DNA from 3 places in the Parapusillimonas sp. JC17 genome. Region 2 is predicted to be linked to each of the others. Evidence: predicted binding sites of a transcription regulator. Region 2 holds the regulator's gene; each other region holds the start of a gene.

Region 1 (3,276 bases), 290 kb from region 2:
AGGAAAGGCACGATGACTTCGGCAATCGCTTCAATGCGCGGATGCCGGGGCAGATGGCCTTTGATGGCCTGCGCCATGGCGTCGGCGACTTCCCCGAATACATCGAGCTGAGTCTGGGTGGCGGCTGCGTTGCCGATGCGCACAGGTTGCGAGCCCTCGTAGCCGCATAGCCAGGGAAGTTCGTATTCATGCAGCTGGCGCTCGCCGGCAAGGCCATACATGATCTGCATTTGATCGGGCCGGCCCGCTACCGAGCGGGTCAGCCAATCGCGCCAGGCGCTGGCCTCTTCGAAATAGCCCATGTTCATGAACGCCAGCAGGGTCATGGTGGCATCGCGCAGCCAGCAATACCGGTAATCCCAGTTGCGCTGCCCTCCGATCTGTTCCGGCAGCGAGGTCGTGGCGGCCGCCACGATGCCGCCCGTGGGCAGATAGGTCAAGGCCTTCAAAGTGATCAAGGAGCGCTTGACCAGCGCGGACATGGGTCCGACGTCCGGACACCGGCTGGAAAACTCGTGCCAGAAATAACGGGTCTTGGCCAGCGACGCCTCGGCATCGAAGCCTTCGCCGACGGGTTCGTGCGATGGCTGGTGCATCAGTGTGAACGACTTGCGCTCCCCCGCGTCGACGCTGAAGCGCGCGGTGGAGTGCATGGCTCGCGCCTTGATGGGAGTGGGCGTGCGCAGCACCAGCATGTCCGGCCCCGCCACCGCGGTCAGGGTGAGCGGGTCGTGGCGCTCGACCCACGGTACGGTGCGGCCATAATCGAAGCGCATGACCAGGTCCATATTGAAAGTGACGCGCCCCTTGACGCCCACCACGATACGCACGACGCTGGAATGCCGAAACGTCGAGGGCATGAAGTCGATGAGCTTCGCCTCGCCCTCATCCGTCGTGAAAGTGGTCTCCAGGATCATGGTCCCGTCGAGATATTGGCGCGTCACGCGCCGCACGGACGCTGTCGGTGCGATCTGCCATCGTCCGTTTTCCGGTGTGCCCAGCAGCGCGGCAAAACAGGCCGGGGCATCGAAACGGGGGAAGCACAGCCAATCGATGGCTCCCTCCTTGGACACTAACGCCGCAGTGCGGCAATTGCCTAACAAAGCGTAATCTTCGATTCGGGATGCCATATTCCTCCTGATAATCACAGCGATAAAGGGACGGGCTCGAAGCGTTGATACGATGGTGACACAATTCTTGATTTTGATCAGTACACCGTATACTGTAGCTTCTAATATAAGGCTGCCGTCCGGCTCGCGCCAAACGAGGGGGCAGCCACAGATCAATCGCAACCCATTAAGAGGCTTTAATGAGAAACATCCTAGTTCCCGTAGACGGCTCCGATTCCTCCGTACGCGCAGTCAAGGCCGCCATCCAGGCAATGGCGGATCTCAAAGACTGCAAACTGCACGTCATCACGGTCCATCCGCCCATTGTTTCCGGCAACGTCACACGGTTTTTCTCGGCCGAAGCCATCAATGACTACTACCAGGATGAAGGCCGAAACGCCCTTCTCCCAGCAAAAACCGTGCTCGACGAAGCCGGCGTCAGCTATCAGGACTCGGTCCAGGTGGGCCCTGTTGCCATAACCATCGCCAAATACGCCAAGGATCACGGTTGCGACCTGATCATCATGGGCACGCGCGGCCTGGGCAGCGTAACAGGCATGGTGCTGGGCTCGATCGCGACCAAGGTGCTCAGCCTGGTCGACATCCCCGTCACACTGATCAAGTAGGCACCCGCCCGGCCTGCTATTCCGGCAGGCCTATCCTCAGCAAGCTGCCTTTCGAGTCGTCGGTCAGTACGTAAACATAGCCGTCGGGCCCGACCCTCACATCGCGTATCCGCTCGTTCAGATCCTTCAGCAGGCGTTGCTCGCCGGTCACCTTGTCGCCGTCCAGCGTCAGGCGTATCAGTTCCTGGTCCTTCAGCGCGCCAATGAACAGTGAATGCTTCCAGGCGGGAAACCGGTCGGCATCATAGAAGGCCATGCCTGAAATCGCGGGCGACGCCTTCCAGTAATAAATGGGCGCCTCCATGCCCGCGACTTCCTGCCCCTTCGCCTCCGGAATGGCGAACCCCGAATAGTTGACCCCATATGTTGCTGTCGGCCAGCCATAGTTCTTGCCTGCCTGGGGTATATTGACCTCGTCGCCGCCGCGCGGGCCATGCTCGTGGGTCCAAAGCTGCCCGGTCCACGGATTGAACGCCGCACCTTGCTGGTTGCGATGCCCATATGACCAGATTTCCGGCCGCGCCCCGTCGCGTCCCACAAAAGGATTGTCCTGCGGTACGCGCCCATCGGGAAACAAGCGGACGATCTTGCCTTGGTGCTTGTCCAGGTCCTGAGAGGTCGGCCGCTGGTTGTTTTCGCCCAAGGCGATGAACAAGTGCCCCTGGCGGTCGAACACCAGCCTGGAGCCAAAGTGATGGCCCGACGAGAGCTTGGGCATCTGGCGGAAAATGACTTTGAAATCGCGCAACTGGCGTAAGTCTTGGGAAAGAACGCCGTAACCCGCGGCAGTGCCAGCCCGGCCGTCGTCGCCTTCTTCCGCATAGGTCAGATAGACTCGCCGAGTGTCGTTGAAATCGGGCGGGAGCGCCACGTCCAGCAAGCCGCCTTGCGAACGCGCGAAGACTTTGGGCACGCCCTGGATGGGCTCCGACAGCTTGCCGCCCCGGTCGAGCAAACGCAATGCGCCGGACTTTTCGGTAATCAGGATTCCTTGATCGCCGGGAAGAAAAGCCATGGCCCACGGGTTATGCAGATTCTTGGCGATTTCCTTGACCTCGGCCCGCGCCGATGGCGGCGAGGCCGGGGCAGCTTGTACTTGGGCTGCGCAAGCGGCAGCGGTGGCCAGGCACCCCAGCCCGAAGCCGACGGCAACCTTTCGTGCTGACGCCTGTATGGTCAAAGGGATGTTCGGAATCATGGCGAATACTCCCGTCATTCGTGTGCCGCAGCAGCGGGATTGTGCCAGCCGCCATAGGAAGCGATGAGTTCATCCGCCTTGCGCGGCCCCCAGCTTCCCGGTTCATAAGGCAGGGCTTCAGAGTGATGGTACAGCACTTTATCCAACACGGCCCAGGCCGCCTCGATTGCGTCTTCGCCGGCGAACAGCGACCGATCGCCCGCAATCGCATCGGCCAACAAGCGCGCATAGGGAGACTCTTCGCCGGGATCGGCATCAAGCAGGGACAATTCGAATTGCTCGCCGACGAACTCCTTGCCGGGACGCTTGACGCGCGCCGCCAACGCCAGCGCGGAGCGCGGAG
Region 2 (3,276 bases):
GTCGCGCAAGATCGACCACAAAGAGGCGGGCATGGGCGACTGTGTCGACTGCAGCCTTTGCGTGCAGGTCTGTCCCACCGGCATCGATATTCGCGAGGGCCTGCAATACATGTGCATAGGCTGCGGCGCATGCGTCGATGCCTGTGATCAGGTCATGGACAAGATGGGCTACGAACCGGGCCTTATCCGCTACACTTCCGGACGCGCCATCACCGACCGCATGACACAGAGCCAGGTGCGCAAGCGCATGTTGCGGCCCAGGGTGCTGGCGTATTCCATCATTTTGGGCGCGATCGTCATCGCCTTCATCGTTTCGCTGGCAACCCGCACGACGCTGCGTGTGGACGTTATCCGGGACCGTGGCTCGCTGGGCCGGGAAGTTGCCGGCGGCATGATAGAGAACGTATACAGGCTGCAACTGATCAACACATCCGAGTCGCCCGTTACGCTCACTTTCAGTGCCACCGGGTTGCCGGAGCTGTCCGTGATGGCGGGCGACGAGGGCGGCACGACGGTGAAGGTCGATGGCGCATCGAACAGGCTGGTTCCATTCGTGGTCCGCGCTCCGGCCGGCCAGGTTTCTTCGGGCCTGCACGAAATCGAGCTCCATGCGGTGGGCCACTACGACGAAGGCGATGAAACGACGGTGGTGGAACGTTCCAGCTTCTTCGTGCCCAAATGATTGACTGACGGGGATACAAAAATGTCACAAGCAGAAGCCGACGCGGCCAGGGCGGTAGGACCCAGCAAGCCCTGGTGGCGCGAACCTTGGCCATGGATCATCATGGCAGGTCCGGCCGCCGCCATCGTGGGCTGCATCATCACCATCGTGCTGGCCGTGCAGAATTTCAGCGACCAGGCAATAGAAGACGGCGGGGTAAAGCGCGGCCTCGTCGTGACCAAGCAGGCGCCCGTCGAAGCGCCCACCGCGCCGCCAAATCCGGAACCCTGATAAGATAATAAAAAAATCAGACCGGAGACTTTTATGAGGCATGTGACGGCAATGTTGATTCTGTGGCCATCCTTCCTGCTTGCAGCAGCAACCAGCGCGACCGTTTTCGCGCTGATAGACCCGCTGGACATCACCTTTCTTGGGCATATACACGCCAGCCGTCAGCAGGTCTACGCGGGCGGCTTTTTTCTTTTCTGGCTGATGGCGGCGGTTTCCAGCGCGCTGACCCTGCATTTGGCGCCGCGCGGCCGCGTCCTGGACGAGTTTGGCGACCCCATCAATGAATGACGGTGTCGGCTCGAACCTGTCTCGGCTTGACCTAGCCGCAGTCGGTTCCGGATAGCTGCCGCAGGCCTTGCATGTCCAGGATATGGACTTCGCGCTGCTGTACCCGTATGAAGCCTTCGCGGGCAAACCGCGAAAACAGCCGGCTGACGGTTTCCAGGGTCAGCCCCAGATAGTTGCCGATTTCTTCCCGGCTCATTCGCAGAATGAATTCGGTGGACGAATACCCCAAGGCCGCCAGCCGCTGCGACAGGTTGATCAGAAAAGCCGCCAGGCGCTGTTCGGAGCGCAAGGCGCCCAAGGTCATGACGAGCTGGTGCGCCCGGTTGATTTCCTTGCTCATCAGCCTGCGGAACTGCCACTGTAAAGAGGGCACCTTCAGGGCCAATTGGTCCATTTCGTCGAGCCTGATCACGCACACTTCGCTGTCTTCGAGGGCGATTGCATGCGATACGTGGCGATCGTCCACCAGGCCATCCATGCCGATGATTTCGCCGGGCAGCAGGAAGCCGGTGATCTGCACTTGCCCGGATGCATCTTCAAGCTGGGTTTTCAGCGAGCCCGATCGTATGCCGTAGATGGCTTCCGTTTTTTCGCCGAGGTGAAAGAGCGCTTTACCCTTGGGGATGCGAATACGTTCTTTGACTAGTTCGTCGAGCTTCGAGACATCGCTTCGCGGCATTCCAACGGGCAGGCAGATTTCGTTGAGCATGCATGTGGAACAGTGCGTGGACTCTGGCGTAACGGCGATCTTTTTTTGCATACGATCGTCCTGAGGACGAATGAAAAAACCTATTGTAGGCGGAATTCAAGGGAATTTTCGTGCCTTTTGACCTGAGTCAAAAGGCACGATGGCGTATGGGTGATTAAATGACACACTGGCTGTGTGTCTTCCGCTAATTGACGTCCCAGTAAGAGGACTCCGAATAGGTGGACTTTAGCATATCGACGAAAGCCCGTACCCGCAAGGGCAGGTGGCGTCGTTCGGGCAGCATGGCGAAGATTCCATTGGCGGGCGCTGCATATTCATCCAGTACGCTGATCAGCCGGCCGGCCGCCAGGTCCTCGCGGACTTCCCACAACGAGCGCCAGGCCAGGCCGACGGCGTCGAGCGTCCATTGATGCAACACGGAACCGTCGCTGCAGGCCATATTGCCTTTGACCCGTATTGCACGCAGCTCGCCATCCTGGCGCAGCAGCCATCCGCGCGCCTGGTTCCCCTGGTTGCCGAAAGACAGGCAGTTGTGCAGCGTGAGATCGCTGGGCTGCTGCGGCTTGCCGTGTTTCGCCAGGTATTCCGGAGCGGCCACGATGACGCGTTTATTGTCGGCCAGGCGCAGGCCCACGATCTGCGAGTCGTCCAGTTCGCCGATGCGGATGGCGCAATCGTAACGTTCTTCGATCAGGTCGACCAGGCGGTCGCTCAAGTCGAGCGAGATCGTCATGTTGGGATGGTTCTTGATGAAATCAGGCAGCAGGGGAGCCACATGCCGGCGCCCGAAGCCGGCCGGGGCGGTTACCCGCAGGTGGCCGCTGGGATCAAGGCTGCCCTGGCTGACCCGTGCTTCGGTCTCGTTCAAGTCGCGCAGTATGCGCTGCGCTTCTTCGAGAAAGGCTTCGCCTTCCGAGGTCAGGGACAGGCGGCGGGTGGAGCGCAGCAGCAGCTTTATGCCCAGGCGCTCTTCAAGCGCGTTGATGCGTCGGCCGATCATGGCCGGCGCAACGCCTTCGGCGCGCGCCGCAGCCGACAGGCTACCCAGCGTGGCGACGGCCACGAAGCTTTCAAGTTGTTTGAACTTACCCATGCTGAACGGTAATGACGAAGACGGCGCAAGGTTTCGGCCGCCACCGGACTATAGTAGCAGAGGGATGCAAGGGGTCAGACCCCATGCCGGGTCTGACCCCGCCGCCGTAACTTGTCCGGGGTCAGCCCCCCATGGGTCTGACCCCAATACGGAAGCCGCACGGGGTCGGACCCCGAATGGGGTCCGACCCCTCTAACACAGACGGGGTCCGACCCCTCACGACCCCTCGAAAAG
Region 3 (3,276 bases), 500 kb from region 2:
CTTTCGCTCCAAGCCGGGCCATTTCCTGATGCCGGGAAGAGCATTGTGCGGCGAACTCGTCGTGGCTGATATCGGCATCCCGGACGACGTGCTTGCCACGGTCCGGCCAGACACCTTCCATAATCGGCCGGCGTTGTGGGCCCGCCGTTACCCATGGCCCGCGATGGACGGTCACAAATACCAGCGTGGCCACGTGCTGGTGGTCGGAGGGCAGCTCATGACCGGCGCGGCACGCCTGGCGGCGCGGGCGGCATCCCGTGTCGGCGCCGGGCTGGTGACGATCGCGGCGCCTGCAGCGGTGTGGCCGATTTATGCCAGCGCGTCCCTGAGCATCATGGTGCAGGCAATACGCGAATCGGGCACGATCGAAGACATTTTGTCGGATCCGCGCAAGAACGCCATCGTGGTCGGGCCGGGCGCCGGTGTGCTGGACATCACCCGCAAGCACGCTTTGCAGGCCCTGGCGAGCAAACGCGCCGTCGTGCTCGACGCCGACGCCATCAGTGTCTTCGGATCCGACCCCGAGGCCTTATATAAGGCCATTGCGGGTCCCTGCGTACTTACGCCGCACGAGGGCGAGTTCAATCGAATTTTCGCCACGCGCGGCAACAAGCTGGAACGCGCCCGGCGCGCCGCGGCACAAAGCGGGGCGGTCGTCGTGCTTAAGGGTACGGACACGGTGATCGCGGCGCCGGACGGCCAGGCGATCATCAACGACAACGCGCCGCCCGAATTGGCCACGGGCGGGACCGGCGATGTACTGTCGGGATTCATCGCCGGCTTGATGGCGCAAGGCATGGAGCCGTTTCTCGCGGCTGCGGCGGCGGTCTGGCTCCATGGCGAATCGGCCCGGCGCTTCGGGCCGGGGCTGGTCTCCGAGGACCTCCCCGAATGCCTGCCCCGCGTACTGCGCCGGTTGAAAAGCTCAATGCGATAGCAGCACCGGCACCGTCATGGAGCCGAGCAGGACCTCTGACGCGCCGCCCATGATCCAGCGGCGCATGCGGCTGTGGCCGTACGCACCCATGACGATGAGGTCGCTGCCGTGATCGGTAGCGGTATTGAGGATGACGTTGCCCACCCCTATGCCTTCGCTTTTCTTGATGGTCTCTAGCGGCTTGGGATAGCCGCGCGCCGCGCAGAATGCCGCGAAGTCGTCGGCTTGCACATCGTTGTAGCGCAGGTCGCCCGGTTCGTGGTCGACGCAGAGCACGACGAGTTCCGAGCACGATTCCAAGAACGGGGCGGCGTCCGCAAAGGCGCGCGCCGCTTCGCGCCTGTGATCCCAGCAGAAAAGGATGCGTTTGCCGATGCTCGGAATGGCGCCCACCGCGGGAATCATCAGCACGGGGCGGCCGGCCGCCATGATGACCGCTTCGGGCAGCGAAGCGTTGAATTCGTTCACCGCCTCTTTGCCGACCTTGCTCATGACGAGCAGATCGCAATAGCGCGCATGCAGCGCCAGGGAGTCCTCGGCCGGCCCGCGCGGCGCGCGCCACTGGGCCTTCACGCCCGCCTGTTCCGTTTTCTCGGTGAAGAGGGCCTTCACTTCGGCCTCTACGTCGGCTTCCCGGTCGCGCAGCATTTTCGTCAGGGATGACGGGATGACCGGATCGTCGTAGCTGAGGGCTGACGGCCCGGCGGGATAGACGCCCACGAGTTCGGCGTTGTTTTGCCCGGCGAGCTTGATGGCGGTGTCCAGGCGCCTGGCAAGGCCCGCGTCTTTGCCGAGATGGATGGCGATACGTCCAAGCATGAGAGATCTCCTGGTTTGAATTGTGGATGAGGTTCTGCTTTGCAATGAGCCGTGTTGCTGCAGACATCATACCCGTCGGCCAAGATTTGGCACAGGAGAGGAGCCATGCAGATCATGACTTATATCAATCTTCTCGACGCCAATTCAGACACGCTACACTTTCGTTTTTGAATATACGGCCCGAGCTGCGGCGTCAGGCGAGTTTTTCCTCGCGTTCGCGGGCTCCGGAGAGTCGCTCAATGTCAGACGTTATTGCACTGGTTTTCGATTTCGACGATACCCTGGCTCCCGACAGCACGTCCGGCTTCCTGAATGAGATCGGCGTCGACGTCGAGGATTTCTGGTCGCGCAAGGTCGACCCCCTGCTGTTCGAGCAGGATTGGGACCCCGTTCCGGCGTTTCTGTATCAAATGATAGAGCTGTCACGGTCCGGGAAGCATGGCGCCATCACGCTCGATCGCCTGGAGGATTGGGGCCGGCGCCTGCCCCTGCATAGCGGTGTCGAATCGCTGTTCCAGCGGCTGCGCGTGCAGGTCGAGCGGGATCATCCCCAGATTAGACTGGAGTTCTACTTGATCAGCAGCGGCATAGGCGATGTCTTGCGCAATACGTCCATTGCCCATGAGTTCACCGATATCTGGGCGTCGGAATTCATCTACGATGGCGAAGGCGGAATCGAGTTCCCCAAGCGCGTGGTCAGCTTCACCGACAAGACGCGCTACCTTTTCCACATCCAGAAAGGGATTGTCGGCGCGTCATCGCGCAACAAGCCATTCGAGGTCAACCGCAAGATCCCGTCCGAGCGGCTGCGCGTGCCTTTCGAGCAGATGATATTCGTCGGCGACGGCTATACGGACATCCCGTGCTTTTCACTGATCCGCCGGTCCGGTGGAGTCGCATTCGGCGTCTGGGATCCCCGTCACCGCCACAAGCGCAGCCGGGCATGGGGGTTCATCCAGGAAGGCCGTGTTTCCAACCTGAACCAGGCGCGCTACGACGACGAGGCGGAGCTGTATCAATGGCTGGAAGAGGCCGTGGAAAGCCTGGCCGGCCGCATCGCGCTCAAGAATCGGACCTACCGTGGCTGAGGGCGCCGATATCGCAGCCATGCGCCTGGCGCTGGAACAGGCGGTTCTGGCGCGCGAGGCGGGCGAAGTGCCGGTGGGCGCGGTGATCGTCGGGGCGGACGGCGCCATCCTGGGCGCGGGGTTCAATCGTACGATCACCGATCACGACCCTACCTGCCACGCGGAAATCGTGGCTTTGAGGCAGGCGGCTGCAGTCCTGCGCAACTATCGCCTGCCGGGCGCGCGGCTGTACGTGACGCTCGAGCCTTGTGCGATGTGCGTGGGCGCGTTGCTGCATGCACGCGTCGCTCAGGTGGTCTATGGCGCTGCCGATCCCAAGACCGGGGCTTGCGGCAGCGTGCTCGATCTGCCCGGTATCGGGCACCTGAACCACCAGACCGAGTTCAGGGGAGGCGTGCTGGCCGACGAATGCGGCGAGATGTTGCGGGCGTT

Evidence for each region. The regulator FNR, encoded in region 2, switches genes on or off when oxygen is low (the NO sensors DNR and NnrR bind a similar motif). The targets are predictions, from matches to a motif close to TTGATNNNNATCAA.
Region 1: the regulator FNR is predicted to act here: its motif matches at 1,198-1,211, upstream of ACSBPU_RS11110 (universal stress protein).
Region 3: the regulator FNR is predicted to act here: its motif matches at 1,871-1,884, upstream of ACSBPU_RS10155 (universal stress protein).

The regions. Positions count from the first base shown of each region.
Region 1 covers NZ_CP197474.1:2,304,127-2,307,402, forward strand. The annotation lists gene ACSBPU_RS11105 (glycoside hydrolase family 15 protein) at 1-1,130, opposite strand, end outside; gene ACSBPU_RS11110 (universal stress protein) at 1,310-1,735, shown strand; gene ACSBPU_RS11115 (PQQ-dependent sugar dehydrogenase) at 1,752-2,933, opposite strand; gene zwf (glucose-6-phosphate dehydrogenase) at 2,948-3,276, opposite strand, start outside.
Region 2 covers NZ_CP197474.1:2,594,764-2,598,039, reverse strand. The annotation lists gene ccoG (cytochrome c oxidase accessory protein CcoG) at 1-682, shown strand, start outside; gene ACSBPU_RS12415 (FixH family protein) at 704-952, shown strand; gene ACSBPU_RS12410 (hypothetical protein) at 986-1,240, shown strand; gene fnr (fumarate/nitrate reduction transcriptional regulator Fnr) at 1,272-2,000, opposite strand; gene ACSBPU_RS12400 (LysR family transcriptional regulator) at 2,134-3,042, opposite strand.
Region 3 covers NZ_CP197474.1:2,097,941-2,101,216, forward strand. The annotation lists gene ACSBPU_RS10150 (NAD(P)H-hydrate dehydratase) at 1-937, shown strand, start outside; gene ACSBPU_RS10155 (universal stress protein) at 926-1,756, opposite strand; gene ACSBPU_RS10160 (haloacid dehalogenase-like hydrolase) at 1,996-2,844, shown strand; gene tadA (tRNA adenosine(34) deaminase TadA) at 2,864-3,276, shown strand, end outside.